3 regions of the Winogradskyella sp. HaHa_3_26 genome follow, and region 2 is predicted to be linked to each of the others. Evidence: riboswitches for the same ligand, from Rfam matches in the RefSeq annotation. Region 2 holds a riboswitch; each other region holds the start of a gene.
What was found. A riboswitch is a leader RNA that binds a small molecule or an ion and turns the genes downstream of it on or off. The one in region 2 is predicted to bind S-adenosylmethionine.
Positions count from the first base shown of each region.

Region 1: it holds a riboswitch for S-adenosylmethionine, as region 2 does, so the genes downstream of both, H0I32_RS06510 (trans-sulfuration enzyme family protein) here and H0I32_RS10220 (O-acetylhomoserine aminocarboxypropyltransferase/cysteine synthase family protein) in region 2, are expected to answer to the same signal.
Region 3: it holds a riboswitch for S-adenosylmethionine, as region 2 does, so the genes downstream of both, H0I32_RS02950 (Na+/H+ antiporter NhaC family protein) here and H0I32_RS10220 (O-acetylhomoserine aminocarboxypropyltransferase/cysteine synthase family protein) in region 2, are expected to answer to the same signal.

Region 1 covers NZ_CP058981.1:1,504,364-1,512,641, forward strand. Annotated here, with positions in the region: gene H0I32_RS06495 (S41 family peptidase) at 1-1,211, opposite strand, end outside; gene H0I32_RS06500 (deoxycytidylate deaminase) at 1,211-1,642, opposite strand; gene H0I32_RS06505 (HupE/UreJ family protein) at 1,742-2,335, opposite strand; SAM riboswitch class I at 2,471-2,594, shown strand; gene H0I32_RS06510 (trans-sulfuration enzyme family protein) at 2,701-3,870, shown strand; gene H0I32_RS06515 (homocysteine S-methyltransferase family protein) at 3,931-4,932, shown strand; gene metH (methionine synthase) at 4,960-7,677, shown strand; gene metF (methylenetetrahydrofolate reductase [NAD(P)H]) at 7,981-8,278, shown strand, end outside.
Region 2 covers NZ_CP058981.1:2,376,001-2,384,278, reverse strand. Annotated here, with positions in the region: gene H0I32_RS10250 (phosphoenolpyruvate carboxylase) at 1-466, opposite strand, end outside; gene leuB (3-isopropylmalate dehydrogenase) at 481-1,599, opposite strand; gene leuD (3-isopropylmalate dehydratase small subunit) at 1,609-2,199, opposite strand; gene leuC (3-isopropylmalate dehydratase large subunit) at 2,199-3,581, opposite strand; gene H0I32_RS10230 (2-isopropylmalate synthase) at 3,586-4,761, opposite strand; gene H0I32_RS10225 (hypothetical protein) at 4,911-6,461, shown strand; SAM riboswitch class I at 6,561-6,684, shown strand; gene H0I32_RS10220 (O-acetylhomoserine aminocarboxypropyltransferase/cysteine synthase family protein) at 6,830-8,125, shown strand; gene H0I32_RS10215 (OsmC family protein) at 8,256-8,278, shown strand, end outside.
Region 3 covers NZ_CP058981.1:672,949-681,226, reverse strand. Annotated here, with positions in the region: gene H0I32_RS02965 (alpha/beta hydrolase) at 1-165, shown strand, start outside; gene H0I32_RS02960 (lytic transglycosylase domain-containing protein) at 303-1,259, shown strand; gene cls (cardiolipin synthase) at 1,263-2,711, shown strand; SAM-I-IV-variant riboswitch at 2,789-2,884, shown strand; gene H0I32_RS02950 (Na+/H+ antiporter NhaC family protein) at 2,933-4,246, shown strand; gene H0I32_RS02945 (DUF2892 domain-containing protein) at 4,252-4,833, opposite strand; gene rpmH (50S ribosomal protein L34) at 5,004-5,165, shown strand; gene carB (carbamoyl-phosphate synthase large subunit) at 5,266-8,118, shown strand; gene H0I32_RS02930 (T9SS type A sorting domain-containing protein) at 8,193-8,278, shown strand, end outside.

The DNA of each region.
Region 1 (8,278 bases), 870 kb from region 2:
CCACCGTAAACAACTTTTCCCTTAGGTGTTGTAAACTTTAAAGAATCATCTACAACGATACTTTCTTCGTGTGCCAATTCTCCTGTTCTTAAACGTTTATAATAGTCATTATAATAACTCTCACTATCACCATTGGTATAAGGTTTTTGGATAGAACGTCCCGTTGGTGTAAAATATCTAGAAACGGTTAAACGCACAGCACTACCATCACCTAAGGCCATTTCTCTTTGCACCAATCCTTTTCCGTAAGAACGTCTTCCTACAATAATTCCTTTATCGTTATCTTGAAGCGCTCCTGCAACGACTTCACTTGCCGATGCTGAATTTTCATTAATTAGAATATAAACTTCACCTTCTTCAAAGTCACCATCTCCCGTGGCGTAGATATACTCTTCTTTACCTCTTTTATCTTTTGTAAATAAAATAAGCTTATCGTCCTCTAAAAATTCGTCTACAATTTGCTCTGCAATACCTAAAAAACCACCTGGGTTATCTCTTAAATCTAATGCAAGTTTAGTTGCTCCTTGATCTTTTAATTCATCTAAAGCAAGCATAAATTCTTTATACGTAGATTCTGCAAATCGATTCATTTTTATATAACCTAAATCATCAGTAAGCATATAGGATGCTTCAACACTTTTGATAGGTATATTTTTGCGTTTTACATTAAACTCTAGTAAACCATCCTCACCTTTTCTGTAAACAACAAGTTTAACATTAGTGTTTTTATCTCCCTTTAATTTTAGACCTATATCATCACTAGATTTGTTAGACCCATAAAGTGTGTCTCCGTCTGCAAAAAGAATACGATCTCCACTTATAATCCCAGCATTTTCACTAGGACCATTTTCCGTGGGTTTTACAACAGCGACAGTATCATTATAGGCATAAAAATTAATACCAATACCTACAAAATCACCTTTCATATTTTCGGTAATCTGTTCTAAATCTTCTTTAGGAATATATGTAGAATGTGGATCTAAATTATGTAAAATACCATTAACCGTAACATCTACAATACTATCGGTATTTACCTCTTCTACATATTCGTAATCTATATAATCGATTAATCTGTTAAGCTTATTTTTCTTGCTATTTGTAGTGAAGAGATTATCTGAAGTATCTGAAAAATTTAATTTTCCACCTATAATCACACCGGCCGCGACTGCAACACCGATTAAAAGTGGAATGTATTTATTTTTTGTTGCCATTAGGCATTTAAATCTTCTATAAGTTCTAATTCAATTCCTGCCTTTTCAAGAAATTTAATTCCCGAATCATCTTTGTAACCCTGATGATAAACAACCCTAACAATACCTGCTTGATGTATTAATTTACTACACTCCTTACAAGGTGAAAGTGTAATATACAGCGTAGCGCCTTGGCAAGATTGTGTAGATGAAGCTACTTTTAAAATGGCATTGGCTTCCGCATGCAATACGTACCATTTGGTATAACCTTCATCATCTTCACAGTAGTTTTCAAAACCAGTTGGTGTTCCGTTATAACCATCAGAAATGATCATTCGATCTTTTACTATTACAGCACCTACTTGCTTACGTTCGCAATGAGATAGTTTACCCCATTCTTTAGCAATTCGCAAATAAGCCTTATCGTAACGTAGCTGTTTTATTTTTGACATGAATAAATTTTGTTATTCTAATGTATGTTGTTAATAACGAAGATAAACGGATAGTATTTTATTCGTCTTTTTCTTGGCGTTAAAATTTTACCAAACTTTTTATGACCTCATCAAATCGCTTCCTAAAATCATCGGAATTACTAATCCTATGACTATAGATGAAAGTACCATTATCCAATCGCGACGCGAAAATCTAAATACAGTCTGACATATAAATCCAATAAACAACACGATAAAAACAATGATAACTTGAGCAAGTTCAATACCTAAAGCAAACTCAACAAGTAATTCTAATTTATTTTCAGATTGCCCTGAGAACATTTTAAACTCTCTTGCAAAGCCTAATCCATGTACAATTCCAAAAAATAAGGTGGTAAAAAACAACAATCCAATTTTATTATTTTTTGATTTCTTACCTGCTGTAAACACATTATAAAGTGCCATTATTAAAATAGTTACGGGTATTAAAAATTCTACAAGTTCTCCGTTAATGCTTACAATTCCATAAGCCGCTAAGACCAATGATAGCGTATGCCCCAAAGTAAAGGTTGTTACTAAAAGCAAGACACGTTTCCAATCATTAAAAAGATACGGCACAGCCAATACCATTAAAAAAAGAATATGGTCGTAACCATTAATATCTAATACGTGATTCATTCCGTATTGCACATTAAACCAAAAATTTTCTAACATATATAATATTTTAGGGAAATTCAAAGTTACAATTAAAATGCAATATGCTGAATTAAAAAATTATGAATAAAAACTTGTTTAATTCCAATTTCTTTCTGAATATTGTAGTTCACAAAGTTCAAATAACTTATTGAAATGTTATCAAGAAAGGTGGAGGGATAGACCCTATGAAACCTTAGCAACCCTTAAACTTATTAAGAAGGTGCTAAATTCTACTTCATTTTCGATTCATTTATCGAATAATTTAGATAGATAACCCAACATAATTACCTCATTACGGTAATTTATACTCTTGTCGCATTTTTCTATTTACACGTCATTTTTTTGACGCATTTGATTTTTGGTTTATCATAAAACTAAGAAAAATGAGTTCAAAACACATTGAAACAGAAGCTATAAGAACACAAATTGAGCGTTCTCAATATCTAGAACATTCTAGCCCTTTGTATTTAACATCTAGCTACGTATTTGAAGATGCCGAAGACATGCGTGCTTCTTTTGCAGATGAAAAAGAACGTAATATTTACAGTCGTTACTCTAACCCAAACACATCAGAATTTGTAGAAAAAGTTTGCAAAATGGAAGGAGCAGAACGCGGTTACGCCTTTGCTTCTGGGATGTCTGCCGTGTTTTCAACTTTTGCAGCATTACTCGATGCTGGCGATCATATCGTTTCTTGTCGTAGTATTTTTGGTTCCACTCAAACGCTATTTAATAACATATTACCAAAGTGGAATATCTCAACAAGTTATTTTAAAATTGATGAATTAGATAAAATTGAAAGCCTAATTCAACCCAATACAAAAGTAATTTATGCCGAAAGCCCAACAAATCCGGCTGTAGATATTTTAGACTTGCAACGCTTAGGAGATATTGCAAAAAAGCACAACCTTATATTCATCATAGACAATTGTTTTGCCACTCCTTATTTACAACAACCTATAAAATTTGGCGCCAATTTAGTCATCCATTCGGCTACAAAATTAATGGATGGACAAGGTCGTGTTTTAGGAGGTGTTACTGTTGGTAGTGCTGATTTGATTCAGAAAATCTATTTATTTTCTAGAAATACAGGTCCTGCCCTATCTCCTTTTAATGCTTGGGTTTTATCTAAAAGTTTAGAAACCTTACCTGTTAGAGTTGATAGACATTGCGATAACGCATTAAAAGTTGCGACTTTTTTAGAGTCTAACGCTAATGTAAATTTTGTAAAATATCCATTTTTAAAATCGCATCCACAATACGAATTAGCAAAAAAACAAATGAAACTAGGAGGCAATGTTGTTGCTTTTGAAATCAAAGGAGGTATCGAAGCAGGCAGAAAGTTCCTTAACTCCATTAAGTTATTATCACTTTCTGCGAATTTAGGAGACACCAGAACTATTGTAACACACCCGGCATCTACAACCCATGCTAAAATACCAGATGATGTCCGTTTAGAAACAGGAATCACTTCAGGGTTAATAAGAGTTTCAGTAGGTTTAGAACACCCCGAAGACATCATTAACGATTTAAAACAAGCTTTACAAAACTAAGGTCAGCTCGAGTAATTTTATAATATCAAAATAAAATTATATCGAGAACAAACACATATTATGAGCAATATAAAAGACGAATTACAAAAACGAATTTTGGTTTTAGACGGAGCCATGGGAACTATGCTTCAGCAATACAGTTTTAAAGAAGAAGATTTTAGAGGCGAACGTTTTAAAGATTACCCGTCTCCTTTACAAGGTAACAACGATTTATTATCATTAACACAACCAGAAGCGATTGCAGAAATTCATGCAAAATATTTTGAGGCTGGTGCAGATATTGTAGAAACCAACACCTTTTCTGGGACTACAATTGCCATGGCAGATTACGATATGGAGAATTTGGTGTACGAACTGAATTTTGAATCTGCTAAAATCGCGAAACAAGTTGCAGACAAGTTCACTAAAGAAAACCCTGATCAACCGCGTTTTGTTGCAGGAAGTATTGGCCCAACAAACAAAACCGCAAGTTTATCACCAGATGTTAACCGACCAGAATACAGAGCGATAACTTTTAATGAATTGCGAATCGCCTATAAACAACAAGTAGAAGCCTTAATTGATGGTGGTGTTGATATCCTTTTAGTCGAAACTATTTTTGATACGCTGAACGCAAAAGCAGCATTATTTGCTATTGAAGAAGTAAAAGAAGAACGCCATATTGATATTCCAATAATGGTATCTGGCACTATAACTGATGCTTCTGGCAGAACATTATCTGGCCAAACCGTTGAAGCATTTTTAACCTCAATATCTCATATTCCGCTATTAAGTGTGGGCTTTAATTGTGCGCTTGGAGCCCAACAATTAAAACCTTATTTGCAACGCTTATCTAACGAAACGGAATTTTTCACCTCAGCACATCCAAACGCAGGTTTACCAAATGCCTTTGGAGAATATGAAGAAACACCGAAGCAAATGCAACAATATATAGAAGACTATCTAAAAGATAACCTCATCAATATTATTGGAGGCTGTTGTGGCACAAGTCCTGCGCATATTAAAGCCATTGCAGAAGTAGCTAAAAATTACGAACCAAGAAAAATTGTCATTCCTGCGTAGGCAGGAATCCACTTTGAAAAGACTAACATGACTCAAAATAAAAAATATCTTACGCTCTCTGGTTTAGAGCCCTTAATAATAACACCAGAAAGTAACTTCATTAACGTTGGTGAACGTACCAATGTTACAGGCTCTCGTAAATTTCTTCGTCTTATAAAAGAAGAAAAATACGATGAAGCATTAGAAGTTGCCAGAGATCAAGTAGATGGAGGTGCACAAATTTTAGATGTTAACATGGATGAAGGGATGTTAGATGGAGTTTATGCCATGACAACCTTCTTAAATCTGATTGCTTCAGAACCAGATATTTCTAGAATCCCCTTGATGATTGACAGTTCTAAATGGGAAATTATAGAAGCTGGTTTGCAAGTTGCACAAGGAAAATGTGTTGTTAATTCTATCAGTTTAAAGGAAGGCGAAGCGCAATTTAAACACCATGCAAAACTAATAAAACGTTATGGAGCAGCAGTTGTTGTTATGGCTTTTGATGAAGATGGTCAAGCCGATAATTACAATAGACGTATTGAAATTTGTAAACGCTCGTATCACATTTTAGTTAACGAACTTAAATTTCCTGCTCAAGATATCATTTTTGACCCAAATATTTTTCCTGTTGCAACAGGTATGGATGAGCACCGCAGAAATGCATTAGATTTCTTTGAAGCCACTAAATGGATTCGTGAAAACTTACCACATGCTAATGTTTCTGGAGGTGTAAGTAATGTGTCTTTTTCATTTAGAGGAAATAATATTGTACGTGAAGCGATGCATTCTGCCTTTTTATATCATGCGATTAAAAACGGTATGAATATGGGAATCGTTAATCCAACCATGCTCGAAATTTATGACGAAATAGACAAAGACTTACTAGAACGTGTAGAAGATGTTTTGTTTGATAAACGTGATGATGCAACCGAACGACTTTTAGATTTTGCTGAATCTTTAAAAGGACAGAAAAAAGAACATGAAGAAAAGGTTTTAGAATGGAGAAGTGATGCTTTACAAGAACGAATTACGCATGCTTTAGTTAAAGGTATTGATGCCTTTATTATTGAAGATGTGGAAGAAGCACGTTTGGCTTCAGACAAACCAATTCACGTTATTGAAGGTCATTTAATGATTGGTATGAATGTGGTTGGTGATTTATTTGGAAGCGGTAAAATGTTCTTACCTCAAGTGGTGAAATCAGCACGAGTAATGAAAAAAGCAGTGGCTTATCTTCAACCCTTTATTGAAGCCGAAAAAGATGGAAAACAAGAATTTGCAGGTCGTATTTTAATGGCCACCGTAAAAGGCGATGTGCATGATATTGGAAAGAATATTGTAAGTGTTGTTTTAGGTTGTAATAACTATGAAATCATTGATCTTGGTGTTATGGTTCCACCAGAAAAAATTATAGAAACCGCCATAAGGGAAAAGGTCGATATTATTGGTTTGAGCGGATTAATTACACCATCCCTTGATGAAATGGTTTACGTTTCTAAAGAGCTAGAAAAACAAAATGTAAAAATTCCGTTAATCATTGGTGGAGCAACAACCTCTAGAGCACATTCTGCTGTAAAAATCGCTCCACATTATGCAAATACTGTTGTGCACATCAATGATGCCTCTAGAGCAGTAACCGTTGTTGGTGATTTACTTAAAAAAGATAGCAAAATTTATAAAAATCAGATTCGTGAGGAATATGATTTTTTTAGAGAGCAATTCTTAAAACGAACTAGAAAAAAAGAATATCTAACAATTAAAGACGCTAGAAAAAACAAATTTAAAATTGATTGGACTGCTTCCGAAATTGTAAAACCTAAGGAATTAGGCATTCAAATTATAGAAGATTTTGACATCACTAAACTTGAAGAATTTATCGATTGGTCACCTTTCTTTAGGAGCTGGGATTTACATGGAAAATATCCAGAAATTTTAACGGATAATGTCGTTGGAGAACAAGCCACAGAATTATTTGCCGATGCAAAAGTATTATTGAAACGTATTTTTGATAAAAAGCTTTTAAAGGCAAAAGCCATTTTTGGTTTGTTTGAAGCCAATACGACTAATGATGATGATATTGAGATTAAGGATTGTCATGCTGAGCCTGCCGAAGCATCCCAAGAAGGTCTCGACTCCGCTCGACCAGACAAATTCAAATTCTTAACGCTACGTCAGCAATCTAAAAAATCAGAAGGGAAGCCAAACATTGCTTTATCAGATTTTATAGCGCCAAAAGCAACAGGGAAGCAAGATTACATGGGCTGTTTTTGTGTATCAACAGGGTTTGGAACTGCAGAACTAGCAGCACAATTTGAAGCAGAGCACGATGATTATAATTCCATTATGATTAAAGCTTTAGCCGATAGATTAGCCGAAGCTTTTGCTGAATATTTACATAAAGAAGTAAGAACAAAACATTGGGGTTATGCTAATGATGAAAACCTATCTAATGCTGATTTAATTAAAGAAAGCTATAAAGGAATTCGACCAGCACCTGGTTATCCTGCTTGCCCAGATCACTTAGAGAAGAAAACCATTTGGAACCTTTTAAATGTTGAAGAAAACATTGGAGTTGAGCTTACAGAAAGTTTAGCAATGTGGCCAGCAGCAAGTGTTAGTGGTTACTATTTTGCAAACCCAGAAGCTAAATATTTTGGATTAGGAAAAATAAAAGAAGGTCAGGTTGAAGATTACTCTAAAAGAAGAGCTATTTCTAATGAAGAAGCAACGAAATGGTTGAGTCCTAACATTGCAGATTAGTGCGTTAGCGATTACTCATCCAAATTATAATGGAAGAAATCGTGATTGCTTTGCAGTTGAAGTGGCATCCTTTTTACGTCAGTTTGAGTAATGTGACGATAGGAACATTGTATCGAAAACAAGTAAAAAGATATAACGGAAAGCGCGACCTTTAGGTAACGCCAAAATAAAAGATATTACATTAAAAAGACACCCACTTTCGTGGGCAATAGTATGAAACGAGCATGTTTAAAACATTATCATTTATCAAAATGATTATTAGCGAACAACATGTGACCATATTAAAACAATAACTGAAAGTACATGAAAGTAACAGATCACATAAAAAACGCTAACGGAAAAACGTTATTTTCCTTTGAAATTATTCCACCAAGAAAAGGAAATAGCATACAACAACTCTATAATAATATAGATCCTTTAATGGAATTTAAACCTCCATTTATAGATGTTACAACCTCTAGAGAAGAGTATCTCTATATAGAAAAACAAGGGCTTTTAGATCGCAAAATTACACGTATGCGACCTGGAACTGTTGGTATTTGTGCTGCTATAAAACACAAGTACGATGTAGACACGGTTCCGCATGTGTTATGTGGTGGCT
Region 2 (8,278 bases):
CTGAACCTGGGTAAAACTGTGTTGGGTGAGCAGTTAATACGATTCGAACTTTAAACTCTTCTAAATATTTTTTTAAAGTTTCTAATTTATTATCTGCTGTAGCTGTTTCTTTTAAACTCCTTAAAGTACCAATACCATCCATATTGTTAACCACAGGAAATGCAGCATCTTCAATTGCATCAAACAAAACGACTTGTCGCTCTATATATTGAATAAATCGAAATAATAAGTTGATTTGACTTTCTGAAGAACGCCTCGCTTGATATTTATCGAAAAAAGAATCCACGATAGTTGTTGGATCCTCATGATTCTCAAAACCGTTATGGCAAGTTTCATGAAACAAAGGCAAAAGCGCCCCTGTTTTCGTAACCGAATCAAAAGGCAATGTCATAAATATACTATTGTATATCTGATATTTAGACAATACGTTTTGATTAAAACGTGTTAATTTTGGTTGTGTGGACATTATATTTTTTAAAATTAAATTATAGTGGATTGTCCTAAGTGGATATTCTTAAAATTGATATTTGAATCTTTAGGATGATAAAGAAAATCTTCAATAAAATCACCAACATTAGACGTTGTCACCGTATTTACTACCGAATTTATATCCGGAGTTGTTATGTTTAATTTTAATGATTTTTCTACAGCTAACCTAATTAATTCGGCTTCATTATGTAATTCAAAATGACTCAACAACATAGCCGCCGATAAAATTGAAGCGATAGGATTTGCAATTCCTTTGTTTGCACCTTGAGGATATGACCCATGAATAGGCTCGAACATCGCATATTTATCACCAACCGAAGCCGATGCTAATAAACCAATAGAACCACCAATTACACTAGCTTCATCACTAATAATATCACCAAACATATTTTCAGTTAAAATAACATCGAATTGCTTAGGATTTAAAATCATTTGCATAGCAGCATTATCTACAAATAAGAAATCGAGTTCAACATCTGGATACTGCTCCGCAACTTCTTTTACTACTTTTCTCCAAAGTCTAGAAGATTCTAAAACATTTGCTTTATCTACCAAGGTAACTTTATGACTTCTATTTTCTGCTGCAACAAAAGCTAAATGCGCAATACGCTCAATTTCTTCACGAGAATAACCACATAAATCCGAAGCATAATTTCCATCTTCAGACAGCTGTTTTTCACCAAAATAAATACCTCCAGTTAATTCTCTATAAATTGATATATCTGTCCCTTCAATGATATGTTTCTTTAAAGGAGATTTATCTAATAATGTTTCATATGCTTTTACAGGTCTAATATTTGCAAATAAACCTAATTCTTTACGCAGTTTAAGCAAGCCTTGCTCTGGGCGAACTTTAGCAGTAGGATCGTTATCATATTTAGGATCACCAATAGCCCCAAACAAAATAGCATCACTATTTTTACATAATTCTAACGTTTCATCTGGCAAAGCATCATTGTACTTATCGATAGCAATAGCACCAACATCTGCCGTTGTAAACTTAAAATTATGATTAAATTCTGAAGCAATTACTTTTAACGCCTTAATAGCCTGATTAGTTACTTCTGGACCAATACCATCCCCTGGTAAAACTGCTATATTTAATTTCATTTGTATGGACTAATATATTTTCTGAGCTTCAAAAGCTTCAATTAATTTTTTATTATTCACAAGGTAATCAATATCATCGTAACCATTGATCATACATGTCTTTTTATAGGCATCTATTTCAAATTTTTCTGATAAATCAGAATCTTTTACAGAAATGGTCTGATTTTCTAAATCAACAAGTAACTCTGTCTCTGAATTAGACGCAATAATCTGAAGTAAGTCACTTAAAAACGCTTTAGAAACCTGAACCGGTAATAATCCATTATTTAAGGCATTCCCTTTAAAAATATCTGCAAAAAAACTAGAGACAACCACTTTAAATCCAAAATCTGTAATTGCCCAAGCCGCATGCTCTCTACTAGATCCGCAGCCAAAATTATCTCCTGCGACTAAAATTTTACCTGAATATTGAGCATCGTTAAGTATAAAATCTATATTAACGGAACCGTCTTTATGATATCTCCAGTCTCTAAATAAATTATCACCAAACCCTTTTCTGTCTGTTGCTTTTAAAAAACGCGCAGGTATAATTTGATCGGTATCGACATTCTCAATATTTAAAGGAATGGCTTTTGATTTTAAGGTTGTAAATTTTTCCATTAATTTAAATGCTTTGTTATATCTATAATTTTTCCTTCTACTGCTGTTGCCGCTGCAACTAATGGACTTGCTAAAATTGTTCTTGAACCTTGTCCTTGCCTACCCTCAAAATTTCTATTTGAAGTAGACACACAATATTCTCCTTGTGGAATTTTATCATCATTCATGGCTAAACATGCCGAACACCCCGGTTGACGCAATTCAAAACCAGCATCATCAAAAATAGTTTTCAAACCTTCTTCAATAATCTGATGTTCTACCTGCTTACTTCCAGGAACCAACCAAGCCGTTACATTATCTGCCTTTTTCTTTCCTTTAATATATTTAGCAGCAACCCTAAAATCTTCAATTCTAGAATTGGTACAACTTCCTATAAAAACAAAATTAATAGGTTTATTTATTAAACTTTCACCAGCTTCAAAATTCATATAAGCTAATGACTTTTTAAACGAAGGATTATCATTTACAGGAATCGTTTCTGAAATCTTAATTCCCATACCTGGATTTGTACCATAAGTAATCATTGGCTCAATATCCTCTGCAGCAAAACTATATTCTTGATCAAAAACAGCATCTTCATCCGTAGGAAGGGTTTTCCAATAGGCTACTTTTTTATCAAAATCTTCACCTTTAGGCGCAAATTCTCTTCCTTTCACATAACTAAAAGTCGTTTCGTCTGGAGCAATCATGCCTCCTCTTGCTCCCATTTCAATACTCATATTACAAACCGTCATACGACCTTCCATACTCATATCTTCAAAAACATTTCCTGCATATTCACAGAAATAACCTGTACCAGAATTGGTTCCTAATTTTGAAATAATATAAAGAATAACATCTTTTGGTAGAACTCCTGCTTTCAATTTTCCATTAACCGACACCCTTAAACTTTTAGGCTTAGTAAGCAACAAACATTGACTCGCAAAAACCTGCGCAACCTGACTTGTTCCTATACCAAAAGCAATAGCTCCGAACGCACCATGTGTTGAGGTATGACTATCACCGCAAACCATCGTTAAGCCTGGTTGAGTCACTCCCAACTCAGGAGCCATTACATGCACAATACCATTGTATTTATGACCTAATTGGTATAATGTGATATTGTTTTTTTTACAATTTTTAGACAACTGCTCTAATTGTTTTCTAGAGAGTTCATCTTTTATTGGTTGATCTTGATTTAATGTTGGCGTATTATGATCTGCCGTAGCCACAATTTGATTGGGCCTATATACAGGAATTCCGCGTTCTTCCAATTCATTGAAAGCCTGCGGACTTGTTACCTCGTGTATTAAATGTTTATCTATATAAAGTATCTGTGGTCCATTATCTATCGCATCTACCACATGCGCGTCCCAAACTTTATCGAATAGTGTTTTCCCCATGTATTTAAGCTGAAATTATTTGTTTATAGACACTACTTGTTTCTATAATTTGATGAATATCATTATCGTTGATTTCTTTTTTACGATCTGCAAAACTTAAAAAATTAGAATATACATCATCTAACTGAAGTTTTGTTAATTCGTAACCTACATTTTTAGCTCTGTATGCCAAAGCTGCTCTTCCACTTCTTGCTGTTAAAACAATTGCAGACTCAGTAACACCAACATCTGCTGGGTTAATAATTTCGTAAGTTTCTCTGTTTTTTATCACACCATCTTGATGAATACCAGAACTGTGAGCAAAAGCATTAGCACCTACAATCGCTTTATTTGGCTGCGTATAAATCCCCATATTATCACTAACAAGTTGACTCATTCCATACAACATTGACGTATTAATATTAGTATCTAAATTAAGATAAGGGTGTTGCTTCAATACCATAACAACTTCCTCCAATGCTGTATTACCAGCACGCTCACCAATACCATTGATAGTACATTCTATCTGTCGTGCTCCATTAATCACACCCTCAATAGAATTTGCTGTAGCTAAACCCAAATCGTTATGACAGTGACAAGACAATATAGCCTTCTCAATACCTTTTACATTTTCTTTAAGGTATTTTATTTTTGCTCCATACTCACTTGGTAAACAATACCCAGTTGTATCTGGAATATTTAACACAGTAGCACCTGCTTTAATTGCAGCTTCACATACTCTTGCTAAATATTCATTATCAGTTCTTCCTGCATCTTCAGCATAAAACTCTACATCTTCAACAAAAGACTTCGCATATTTTACAGCTTGAAAAGCACGCTCAATAATAGCTTCTTTGTTTGATTTAAATTTATGAATAATATGAGAGTCTGACGTACCTATACCTGTATGTATTCTCGGTAATTTAGCATATTTTAAAGACTCAGCAGCAACTTTTATATCATTTTCAACAGCACGTGTTAAACCACAAACTGTTGCATTTTTTACAATTTTTGAAATTGCTTCTACAGACTTAAAGTCTCCTGGACTAGACACTGGAAATCCAGCTTCAATCACATCAACTCCCAAAAGATCTAATTGCTTTGCAATGATTACTTTTTGTTCTGAGTTAAGCTTGCAACCTGGCACTTGTTCTCCATCTCGCAGTGTAGTATCGAATATTTGAATACGGTTATTAGACATTTATCAAAATATATTTTATAGTATTGTCTTACGAATATATATTTTGATTTTGCTTTAAAATACCGATCTTAGTTTAACTTTACGATGCCCAGTCGTTAAAATATATTTCAATTAACTGATTAACAGACAGATAAATCTATTCTCAATTGATAACTAAAGACCAAAAAGATAATTTATTCTCACTAGTTAAGTCTTTAACTAAATCTGAAAAACGTCAGTTTAAACTGTATGTTGGTCGGCTTGGTGTGAATTCTGACTCTAAATTTTTGAATCTTTTTAATTTTTTAGACAAGGCTAAAGCCTATAATGAAACTTCAATTTTAAAAAGTAATATTATTAAAAAACAACAGCTTGCAAATGTAAAATCGCATTTATATAAGCAAATTTTAATCAGCTTAAAACTGAATCCTTCACATCAAAACATAAGATTACAAATTAGAGAACAATTAGATTTTGCTTCAATTTTATACCATAAAGGTTTATATAAACAAAGTTTAAAAATTTTAGATAAAGCTAAAGAGCTAGCCATAGTCAATGAAGAAAAAAACTCGGCTTTCGAGATTGTTGAACTCGAAAAAGTTATTGAATCACAATACATTACACGAAGTATTAGCACACGCGCAGATGAACTAGCTGTGCAAGCTAAAGAATTAAGTACACTTAACGTTATAACCAGTAAGCTCTCCAACCTATCACTTCAACTCTACAGCAATATTCTAAAAACAGGTTATGTAAAAAATGAAGATGAAGCCAAAATGGTCATCAATTATTTCAATAAGCAATTACCCAAAGTTAAAATTGAAGACTTAGGGTTTCGAGAAAAATTATGGCTATATAAAGCTAATTTATGGCAAAGCTTTTTACTTCAAGATTTTTTAAACTGTTTTAAGTATGCTTTAAAATGGGTGGATTTATTTTATCAAAACCCAAGCATGATTAATCTTAATCCGGTATTCTTTTTAAAAGGAAACAACTACCTTTTAGAGGCTTTGGTTTTTATTGGTAACAAAACAAAATTTGTAGAAAAATTTAATGACTTTGAAGCCACAGTTCAAAAATTAAGCTTTCCAAAAGACGAAAATGTTGCTTCTTTAGTCTTCCTTTACACTAACTTTCACAAAATTAATCAACATTTTATTGACGGTAGTTTTGCAGAAGGACTCGATATTATTCCGACAATAGAAAAAGAACTAATCCCTTTTGGTGAAAAGATTGACCCACACCATAAAATGATTTTTTATTACAAGTTTGCTAGCTTACAATTTGGAGCAGGCAACAATAAAGAATGCATAAAATATCTTGATAAAATCATTTCTAACAAGTCGCTTTCCATGCGAGAAGACCTACTCTGTTTTTCCAGAGTTTTAAATCTTGTTGCTCATTACGAAGCAGGCTTAGATTACCACCTAGAAACCCTACTAAGAAGCACTTACAAGTTTTTAATTAAAATGAACGACCTTCATGAGGTACAAAAAGAAATGATAAAATTCATTAGAGGTTTACAAGATATTTACCCTCATGACCTTAAAAATGCATTTAAAGAATTACACAAAACATTAAAAACTTTTGAAGATCATCCCTACGAGCGTCGTGCCTTTTTATATCTTGATATTATTTCATGGCTTGAAAGTAAAATTGAAAACAAACCTGTCTCTGAAATTATTCATATTAAATATTTAGCAAAGAATAACTTAATTTAATATGATTTTCATAAAAAACTCATAAAATCGCCAAATCATTTGGATTTGTGCTTTTTGTATTGCAATATTTGTACTCACAAAGTTCAAACACTTACTGAAATGTTATCAAGAAAGGTGGAGGGAATGACCCTATGAAGCCTTAGCAACCCTTAGATTCACTAAGAAGGTGCTAAATTCTACTTAATAATCCGATTCATTAATCGGAAAATTGGATAGATAACTCAAGACTAATTACCCATCTGTAATTAGCATTTTCTTTATAATATTTTTCTATTAAGTATGCTTCACACTTCGATTTAAAATCGAAAATATATGAAGCTTATTTTGGCTTTTGGTTTAATCTTTTATTAACTCAAAAACTTAGAAAAATGAGTACACAAAAATTCGCAACCAAAGCGTTGCACGCAGGACACGACGTTAGTCAAACATCAGGAACAAGAGCTGTTCCTATTTACCAAACATCATCTTACGTCTTTAAAGATTCAGATGAAGCAGCAGGGAGATTTAATCTTTCGGTTCCTGGCTACATTTACACCCGTTTAAACAACCCAACTAACGACATTTTAGAGCAGCGTTTAGCAGCTTTAGAAGGCGGAATTGGTGCAGTAGCAACAGCTTCTGGAACCTCAGCTATTTCTACAACATTACTAACATTACTAAGAGCTGGTGATCACATCGTAGCATCGAGTAGTTTATATGGAGGAACCTATAATTTATTAAGCGTTACACTACCTAGACATGGTATTACAACTACTTTTGTAGATCCTTCTGACCCTGAAGCATTCAAAAAAGCAACTCAAGAAAACACAAGAGCCTTTTTTGTAGAATCCTTAGGAAACCCAAAATTAGATGTTTTAGATTTAGAAGCTATTTCTAAAGAAGCAAAAGCTTTTAAAGTTCCATTAATCGTAGATAATACTGTAGCAACACCTTACTTACTTAGACCAATTGAGTACGGGGCAGACATTGTTATTCACTCTTTAACAAAATACATCACCGGAAATGGAACTTCATTAGGAGGTATTATAATTGATAGTGGTAATTTTGATTGGACTAATGGAAAATTCCCAGAATTCACAGAACCATCTGCTGGTTACCATGGATTAGTTTATAGCGAAGCTATTGGAGCAGCTGCTTTTATCGCAAAAATTAGAGTTGAAGGCTTACGTGATTACGGTGGTGCTTTAAGTCCATTTAATGCTTTTCAAATCATTCAAGGTTTAGAAACTTTAGAATTACGTATTAAAAAGCATAGTGAAAATGCTTTAGAATTAGCAAAATGGCTACAAGAACAACCCGAAGTCAATTGGGTAAACTACCCTGGTTTAAAAACTAGTAAACACAAAAAATTAGCAGACAAATACTTACCAAAAGGTCAGAGTGGCGTTGTTACTTTTGGCGTTGACGGAGGTTACGAAGCTGCCAAAACAATCTCTGACACTACAAAATTGTTCTCATTATTAGCAAATATTGGAGACACAAAATCTCTTATCATTCATCCTGCAAGCACAACACATCAGCAACTAAGCGATGAAGCGCAATTAACCTCTGGAGTTACCAAAGACTTAATTCGTTTATCTGTAGGAATTGAAAATATAGAAGATTTAAAAAATGATTTAAAAGAAGCTTTTGCTGTTATAAAACAAAAAGCGTTTCAGCATTAATCAAAAAGTCACTATCACATTAAGCACAGTAAAAAACATAGCAAAATTAATTTTTTGCAGCTGTGCTTTATGTGATATTTTGATGACTCTAAAATTTTAAATTAAAATATTTTCAAAATTAAAAAACAAAATGAGCGATATAAAATTTTCTGT
Region 3 (8,278 bases), 1.7 Mb from region 2:
GAAGAGCCAAATACTCAGGCTATTTATATTCATGGCGATAAGGATATTGTTTTTCCTCATTCTTGTACCGGAAATTGTATCGTTATTAGTGGCGGAACTCACATAATGATCATTAATAAGTATAAATGGTTTAACGAAAATTTACCAAAACTTATAGAGTCTTGAATTGAATACTGATTGAAGAATGAGTATATTTATAAAAAAGAGTTAGAAAAATAAAAACATAATACAAGCATCTTGCAGACCTTTATTAATCAGCGAAATGATAATAAACTTAGTTCTTGTATTTAAAAATGAATCACATGAAAATCATAAAAAATAGTTTAGCATTAGTCGGTATCGTTTGTGTATCTGGCTTATTTATTTTTGCAATGCAAAAATCCCCAGAACCAGATAATGCATTATCTGATTATATGTTGGGTAAAGATGATCCTATTGTCAATAATTATAATGTATATGCCTTAGAAATGCCTGAAGATTTAAACTTTGCAGGTGAAGCTGTACCAATTAATGATCCGGATATTTATGAGCGTATGGATAGAGAATTATTGGTTAATACCTATTGGCAATCTAATGGCTTATTAATGTTTAAGCGTGCTAAAAAATATTTTCCAATTATAGAACCTATTTTGAAGAAAAATGGAATTCCAGATGATTTTAAATACTTAGCTGTAATTGAAAGTGGATTAATTAAAACTGCAAAATCACCTGCAGGTGCTAGTGGTATGTGGCAAATTATGGCAGCTACAGGTAAAGAGAACGGCTTAGAGGTTAATTCTAATGTAGATGAACGTTATAACATTGAAAAGGCAACAGAAGTAGCTTGTGATTATTTAAAGAAAGCTAAAGCTAATTTAGGATCTTGGACAAAAGCTGCAGCAGCATATAATGCAGGTAATGCTGGTGTTTCTAGACGATTAAAAGAACAAGATGTTACTGGTTATTACGATTTATTATTAGGAGAAGAAACAGGACGTTATGTGTTTAGAATTGTAGCTTTAAAAGAAATTCTTTCAAACCCTGATAAGTATGGATTCAACTTTAATAAATCACATTTATACAAAGAAGTACCAACTTATAAGGTAAAAGTAGATACGGCAGTAACTGATTTTGCACAGTTTGCTAAACAATTCGGAATCAACTATAAAATTCTAAAACTTCATAACCCTTGGTTAAGAGAACCGTTTTTAAATAATAAATCGAGAAAACTTTATGAAATAGAAATTCCTAAAGAAGGATATTATAATACACTTCCTTAAATTTTGGAATTTATAAAAAATCATATTTGGCAAATTTTAATTGTATTCAATTATGCACTTGCATTATCTGCAGTGGCAACAATTTTGCTTAAAAAATTAAACCCAACAAAGGCTTTAAGCTACATCATAGGATTGTTAGCTCTACCTTTTTTGGGTTTAATTGTATACTATCTTTTTGGGCAAGAATACCGAAAGACTAAAATATTCAGTAGAAAGAATGTTTTAAATCAAACGATTATAAAAAAGATTCAAGATCAATTAGAATTAGATACCAAAGAGATTAATGAGGTTGATGATTTACTTGATCAAAAATCAAAATTAATCCCTTTACTATATAATAGTGAAAAATCAAAACTCACTATTAATAATGAAGTAAAGCTTATAAAAAATGGTGACGATAAGTTTAAATTGCTTTTTAAAGATATAAAAGAAGCAAAAGATCATATTCATTTAGAGTATTTTGTAATACAAGATGACCAAATAGGTACGGAGTTATTAAATCTATTATGTGAAAAATCACGAGAAGGCTTAGAGATTAGAATTGTTATTGATGATGTAGGGAGTTCTATTTCTTCTAAAATGAAGCGAAAAATAAAAGATTGTGGTATTCAAATGCATTCTTTTATGCCTGTCTTATTTTCAAAATTCACAGGTCAGATGAACTATCGTGATCATCGAAAGATTACCGTTATTGATGGTAAAATAGGATATGTTGGCGGAATAAATGTATCGGATCACTATGTAAATGCAAATAACGATAGGTATTGGCGTGACACACATATTCGTTTAGTAGGCGAGGCTGTTAAACCTTTGCAGATTTTATTTTTTACAACTTGGGATTTTGTGTCAGATGATGGATTAGAAATATCTAAATCTTATTTCCCTGATCACGATTGTAAAGAAAACGTACCACTTCAAATTGCAGCAAGCGGTCCAGATACGGATTGGTCTAATATAATGGAAGCTATTTTCGTTGCCATTACAAATGCAGAAGATCATGTGTATATTACTACACCGTATTTTATTCCTAATAGCGAGATTCTTACGGCACTACAAGTTATTGCGAGAAGTAATATTGAAGTGAAAATTATAGTTCCTAAAACTTCGGATTCCTGGATAGCAGAATATGCTACTAATTCTTATTTAGAAATGCTTTTAGAGGCAGGAGTAGAAGTTTATCATTACACAAAAGGATTTGTGCATGCAAAAACAATGGTTGTAGATGGTGTTTTTAGTACGGTTGGTACTACTAATATGGATTATAGAAGTTTCAATATTAATTTTGAAGTCAATGCTTTAATTTATAGTAAAAAAATTAGTAGTGAATTAACAGCGTTTTTTAATGAAGATTTAAAAGATTGTGAAAAACTAGAATTACAATCTTGGAAAAAACGTTCTAAACGCACAAAAATTATTGAAGCGATAGCGCGTTTAATGGCTCCGTTATTATAATAATTTCTTCAATTTTATAATAATGAGTTAAAATTGAAAGCAAATTTAATTATATATAATATATTTGCCGACTTAAAATAAATTATCAAGAATCTCAAAAGGAGATAGCAACCTGCATTAACAAGCAAGGTGCTAAAAGGATAAGCCAATACTTTGGAAAAAATGTTAATCTAATTTTTCTTTCTTATTTGCATTCTGTCTTCTTTTTAAGAAATAAAAGAATGAAGAAATTAAAAGAATCAGCACCAAACTTTACAGCATTAATTCCATTATTAGTTTTTGTAATTACCTTTTTAGGAATAGGTATTTATAAAGATGATTTTTATCTATTACCTGCGCCAATAGCAGTTATTGTTGGTATTGTCGTTGCCTTCTTGATCTTTAAACAATCTGTTAATGATAAGATAGCGATACTTTTAAAAGGTTGTGGAGATAATAAAATACTAACCATGTGTTTAATCTATTTGTTAGCAGGTGCTTTTGCTGCAATTACTAAATCTACAGGAAGTGTCGATGCTATTGTTAATCTGGGGATGGATTATATTGCTATTCAGTATATTTATTTAGGCATTTTTTTAATAGCAGCTTTTTTATCCATTTCAACAGGAACATCAGTAGGAGCTATTGTAACACTAGCTCCAATAGTAGTTGGCTTTTCAGGACATGGAGATATTTCTTTAGCTGTACTTTGTGGTGCTTTACTAGGTGGATCTATGTTTGGAGATAATTTATCCGTAATATCAGATACAACTATCGCTGCAACACAGTCTTTAGATTGTAAAATGAGTGATAAGTTTAAAGAAAATATTAAAATTGCACTTCCGGCAGCATTAATAACCTTGGTTATTTTAACGGTACAAGGTTTAGATTTAAGTTCTAATGTTTTAAATGATGTTCATTATGATTATTCAGTCATAAAAATTGTTCCTTATATATTAGTCATTATACTATCTGTAATAGGTGTAAATGTATTTGTAACGCTATTTTTTGGAATTATTTCAGCTATTGTATTAGGTGTTTTTGATGGCGATTTTACAGTAATGGAATCTACAAGAATTGCATATACAGGTTTTACAAATATGACAGAGATTTTCTTACTATCACTATTAACAGGTGGTTTAGCAGCTCTGGTAGAAAGAAATGGAGGTATAGACTATATTTTAAATAAAATAAAAATTCTTATTAAAAGTAAAAGGTCTGCTCAATTTGGTATTGCCGCTTTGGTGAGTACTATAAATATGGCGATTGCAAATAATACTGTATCTATAATTATATCGGGTTCTATTGCAAAAACAATAAATGATGAATATGGTTTAACGAATAGAAAAACAGCTTCAATCTTAGATATTTTTGCTTGTGTTATTCAGGGAATATTACCTTATGGAGCTCAGGTTTTAATGATTCTGAGCTTTTCTGAAGGTCAAATAGATTATATAGATTTAATACAAAACACGTGGTATTTGCTTATATTGTTTGTGACAACAATTTTATTAATAAGCTTTGAACCTTTGTTTGTTAAGAAAGTAAAGAAGTAAAAGAATTATCTTTTACTTCTTCTGTTTTGTCTAGATGATGTGGGTTGTCCGTACTGATGTTTAGGTATAGCAGAAGCTTTTTTCATTTGTTGCTTCATCATTTTAATTTGATCAGCTAACATATCACGTTTATCTAATTTTTCTGCTTCAGCTAATAATTTTTGAGCTTCTGGTTTTTTACGTTTAGAAAAAGCAATTCCGGCTAAGTTTAATTTTGCCATCGCTAAATCATGATCCATAGATAAACCTAAATCAATAGCTTTTTTAAAATAACCTTCGGCTTCATTCATATTAGTCTGAGAAACCATAATACCATTTAAATAGTTTAAATAACCTTGTTGCTTTTTAACTAAGGCACCTTCAGGGTTCTTTATTTTGTCTAACCATTTTTTAGAACCTTCAAAATCTTGTTTTCTAAGCTTTAAGAAAGCTAATAAAATCATTTCATTTTTAAAGTAAAGGAAAATAAATATTGTAGACAGTAATAGGTACATAATACCGTTACCTATATAACCTTCAGTAAATTGATATATTCCATAACCAATGATTAATGCAGCTATGACTAATTTTATATTTTTATTAAACATATTTCTGTGTATTTTTACAGTGCGCAAAGATAATAAAATCTAAGAGTTAAAATTCTATTCAAAATTTTTCTTTTGGTATTTGCTAATGTAAAAAGTTGTTGTATATTTGCACGCAGTTTTGGGATAGCTCTCAAAAGATAAAATGATTATAAGATTTAAAATATAAGAAAATGCCAAAAAGAACGTTTCAACCGTCAAAAAGAAAAAGAAGAAACAAACATGGTTTCAGAGAGAGAATGGCTTCTGTTAACGGAAGAAAAGTTTTAGCACGTAGAAGAGCTAAAGGCAGAAAGAGGATCTCTGTATCTTCAGAAACAAGACATAAAAAATAATGATTAACAATTGTTAATATATTAGGGCGTTACTTAGGTGTAACGCCTTTTTTTATACCCTAGAGATACTTATTTTTGCACACCATAACAATTATTACACATGCCGAAGAACAAAAACATTAAATCGATATTACTTATAGGATCTGGTCCAATCGTTATAGGACAAGCTTGTGAATTTGATTATTCAGGATCTCAAGCACTTAGATCGCTAAGAGAAGATGGAATTGAAACAATTCTTATCAATTCTAATCCTGCAACAATAATGACAGATCCAACGATGGCGGATCATGTTTATCTGTTGCCATTAACAACAAAATCGTTAATTCAGATATTAAAAGAACATCCGTATATAGATGCTGTTTTACCTACAATGGGAGGACAAACGGCTCTTAATCTTTGTATTGAAGCTGATGAAAAAGGGATTTGGGAAGATTTTGATGTAGATATTATAGGTGTAGATATCGATGCTATAAATATTACTGAGGATAGAGAACAATTTAGAGAATTAATGCTGAAAATTGGTGTCGGTATGGCGCCTCAAGCTACGGCAACATCTTACCTTAAGGGGAAAGAAATTGCACAAGAGTTTGGTTTTCCTTTAGTTATTAGAGCGTCTTATACATTAGGAGGTGAAGGTGCTTCTTTTGTACATAAAGAAGAAGATTTTGATAAATTATTAACGCGTGGATTAGAAGTATCTCCAATTCATGAAGTTATGATTGATAAAGCTTTAATTGGCTGGAAAGAATACGAATTAGAGCTACTTAGAGATAAAAATGATAATGTTGTAATTATCTGTACTATCGAGAATATGGACCCTATGGGAATCCATACAGGTGATTCTATTACGGTAGCACCAGCAATGACTTTATCTGATAAAACATACCAAAAAATGCGTGATATGGCAATCCATATGATGCGTAGTATTGGTGATTTTGCAGGTGGATGTAACGTTCAGTTTGCAGTAAGTCCTGATGATGAAGAGAATATAATTGCAATTGAAATTAATCCTCGTGTATCTCGTTCATCAGCATTAGCAAGTAAAGCAACAGGTTATCCTATTGCAAAAATTGCAGCAAAATTAGCCATTGGTTATAATTTAGATGAATTACATAACCAAATTACAAAATCTACTTCTGCCTTATTTGAACCAACGTTAGATTACGTTGTTGTTAAGATTCCACGTTGGAATTTCGATAAATTTGAAGGATCAGACAGAACTTTAGGTTTACAAATGAAAGCTGTAGGAGAGGTGATGGCTATTGGTCGTTCTTTCCAAGAAGCGCTACATAAAGCAACTCAATCTTTAGAGATTAAGAGAAATGGTTTAGGTGCAGATGGTAAAGGTTACACAGATTACGATACAGTAATAGAGAAATTGACTTTTGCAAGTTGGGATCGTGTTTTTGTAATTTACGATGCCATCGCTATGGGAATTCCTTTAAGTCGTATTCATGCTATTACTAAAATTGACATGTGGTATTTACGTCAGTATGAAGAATTATTTGAACTTCAGAAAGAAATTTCTACCTATACAATTGATACTTTAGATCGCGAATTATTATTAGAAGCGAAACAAAAAGGTTATGGTGACAGACAAATAGCACACATGTTAGGCTGTTTAGAAAGTGCCGTTTATAACAAACGTAGCGAGTTAAAGATAAATCGTGTATTTAAATTGGTAGATACTTGTGCTGCAGAATTTAAAGCACAGACACCATACTATTATTCAACATTCGAAAGTGAAGTAGAAACAGCTGATGGCGAAGTTTACGTTCAAAACGAAAGTGTTGTTACTGATAAAAAGAAAATTATAGTTTTAGGATCTGGTCCAAACAGAATTGGTCAAGGTATTGAGTTTGATTACTGTTGTGTTCATGGTGTTTTAGCTGCTGCTGAATGTGGTTATGAAACCATCATGATTAACTGTAACCCTGAAACGGTTTCTACAGATTTTGATATTGCTGATAAACTATATTTTGAACCAGTATTCTGGGAGCATATCTACGATATTATTCAACATGAAAAACCAGAAGGTGTCATTGTACAATTAGGTGGACAAACCGCATTGAAACTGGCAGAGAAATTAGAGAAATGGGGCGTTAAGATTATGGGAACTAGCTTCAAAGCTTTAGATTTAGCTGAAGATAGAGGTAGTTTTTCTAACATTTTAAAAGAACACAATATTCCTTATCCTGAGTTTGCAGTTGCTGAGACAGCAGATGAAGCTCTAGCAATCGCTGATGTTTTAGATTTTCCAATTTTAGTAAGACCTTCTTATGTTCTTGGTGGACAAGGAATGAAGATTGTTATTAATAAAAAGGATCTTGAAGAGCACGTAGTTGGATTATTAAAATCTATACCAGGAAATAAATTATTATTAGATCATTATTTAGATGGTGCTATTGAAGCTGAAGCAGATGCAATCTGTGATGGCGAAAATGTTTACATCATTGGTATTATGGAGCATATTGAGCCATGTGGAGTACACTCTGGTGATAGTAACGCAACGTTACCTCCGTTTAACTTAGGTGAATTTGTATTACAACAAATTAAAGATCATACTAAAACAATTGCTTTAGCTTTAAATACTGTTGGTTTAATTAACGTACAATTTGCGGTAAAAGATGATATTGTATATATTATTGAAGCTAACCCAAGAGCATCTCGTACGGTTCCTTTTATTGCAAAAGCGTATAAAGAACCTTATGTAAATTATGCTACAAAAGTGATGTTAGGTGAGAAAAAAGTAACTGATTTTGATTTCAATCCTCAATTAGAAGGATATGCAATTAAGCAACCGGTATTTTCATTTAATAAGTTCCCTAATGTAAATAAACAATTAGGACCTGAAATGAAAAGTACAGGTGAAAGTATCTTATTTATAGATAGTTTAAAGGACGATCAGTTTTATGATTTATATGCAAGAAGAAAAATGTATTTAAGTAAATAATGGCACGGTTTTCGATTAAGTGTAATTGTTATTTATTAATAATGACTAACTTAGTCCTTTAATCCCTACTTATTATGAAGCAAAAATTACTTATTTTATTATTTTTTATATCAGCATATTCTTTTGCTCAGGTATCTTCTGCTCAAATTGAAGAGTTTAC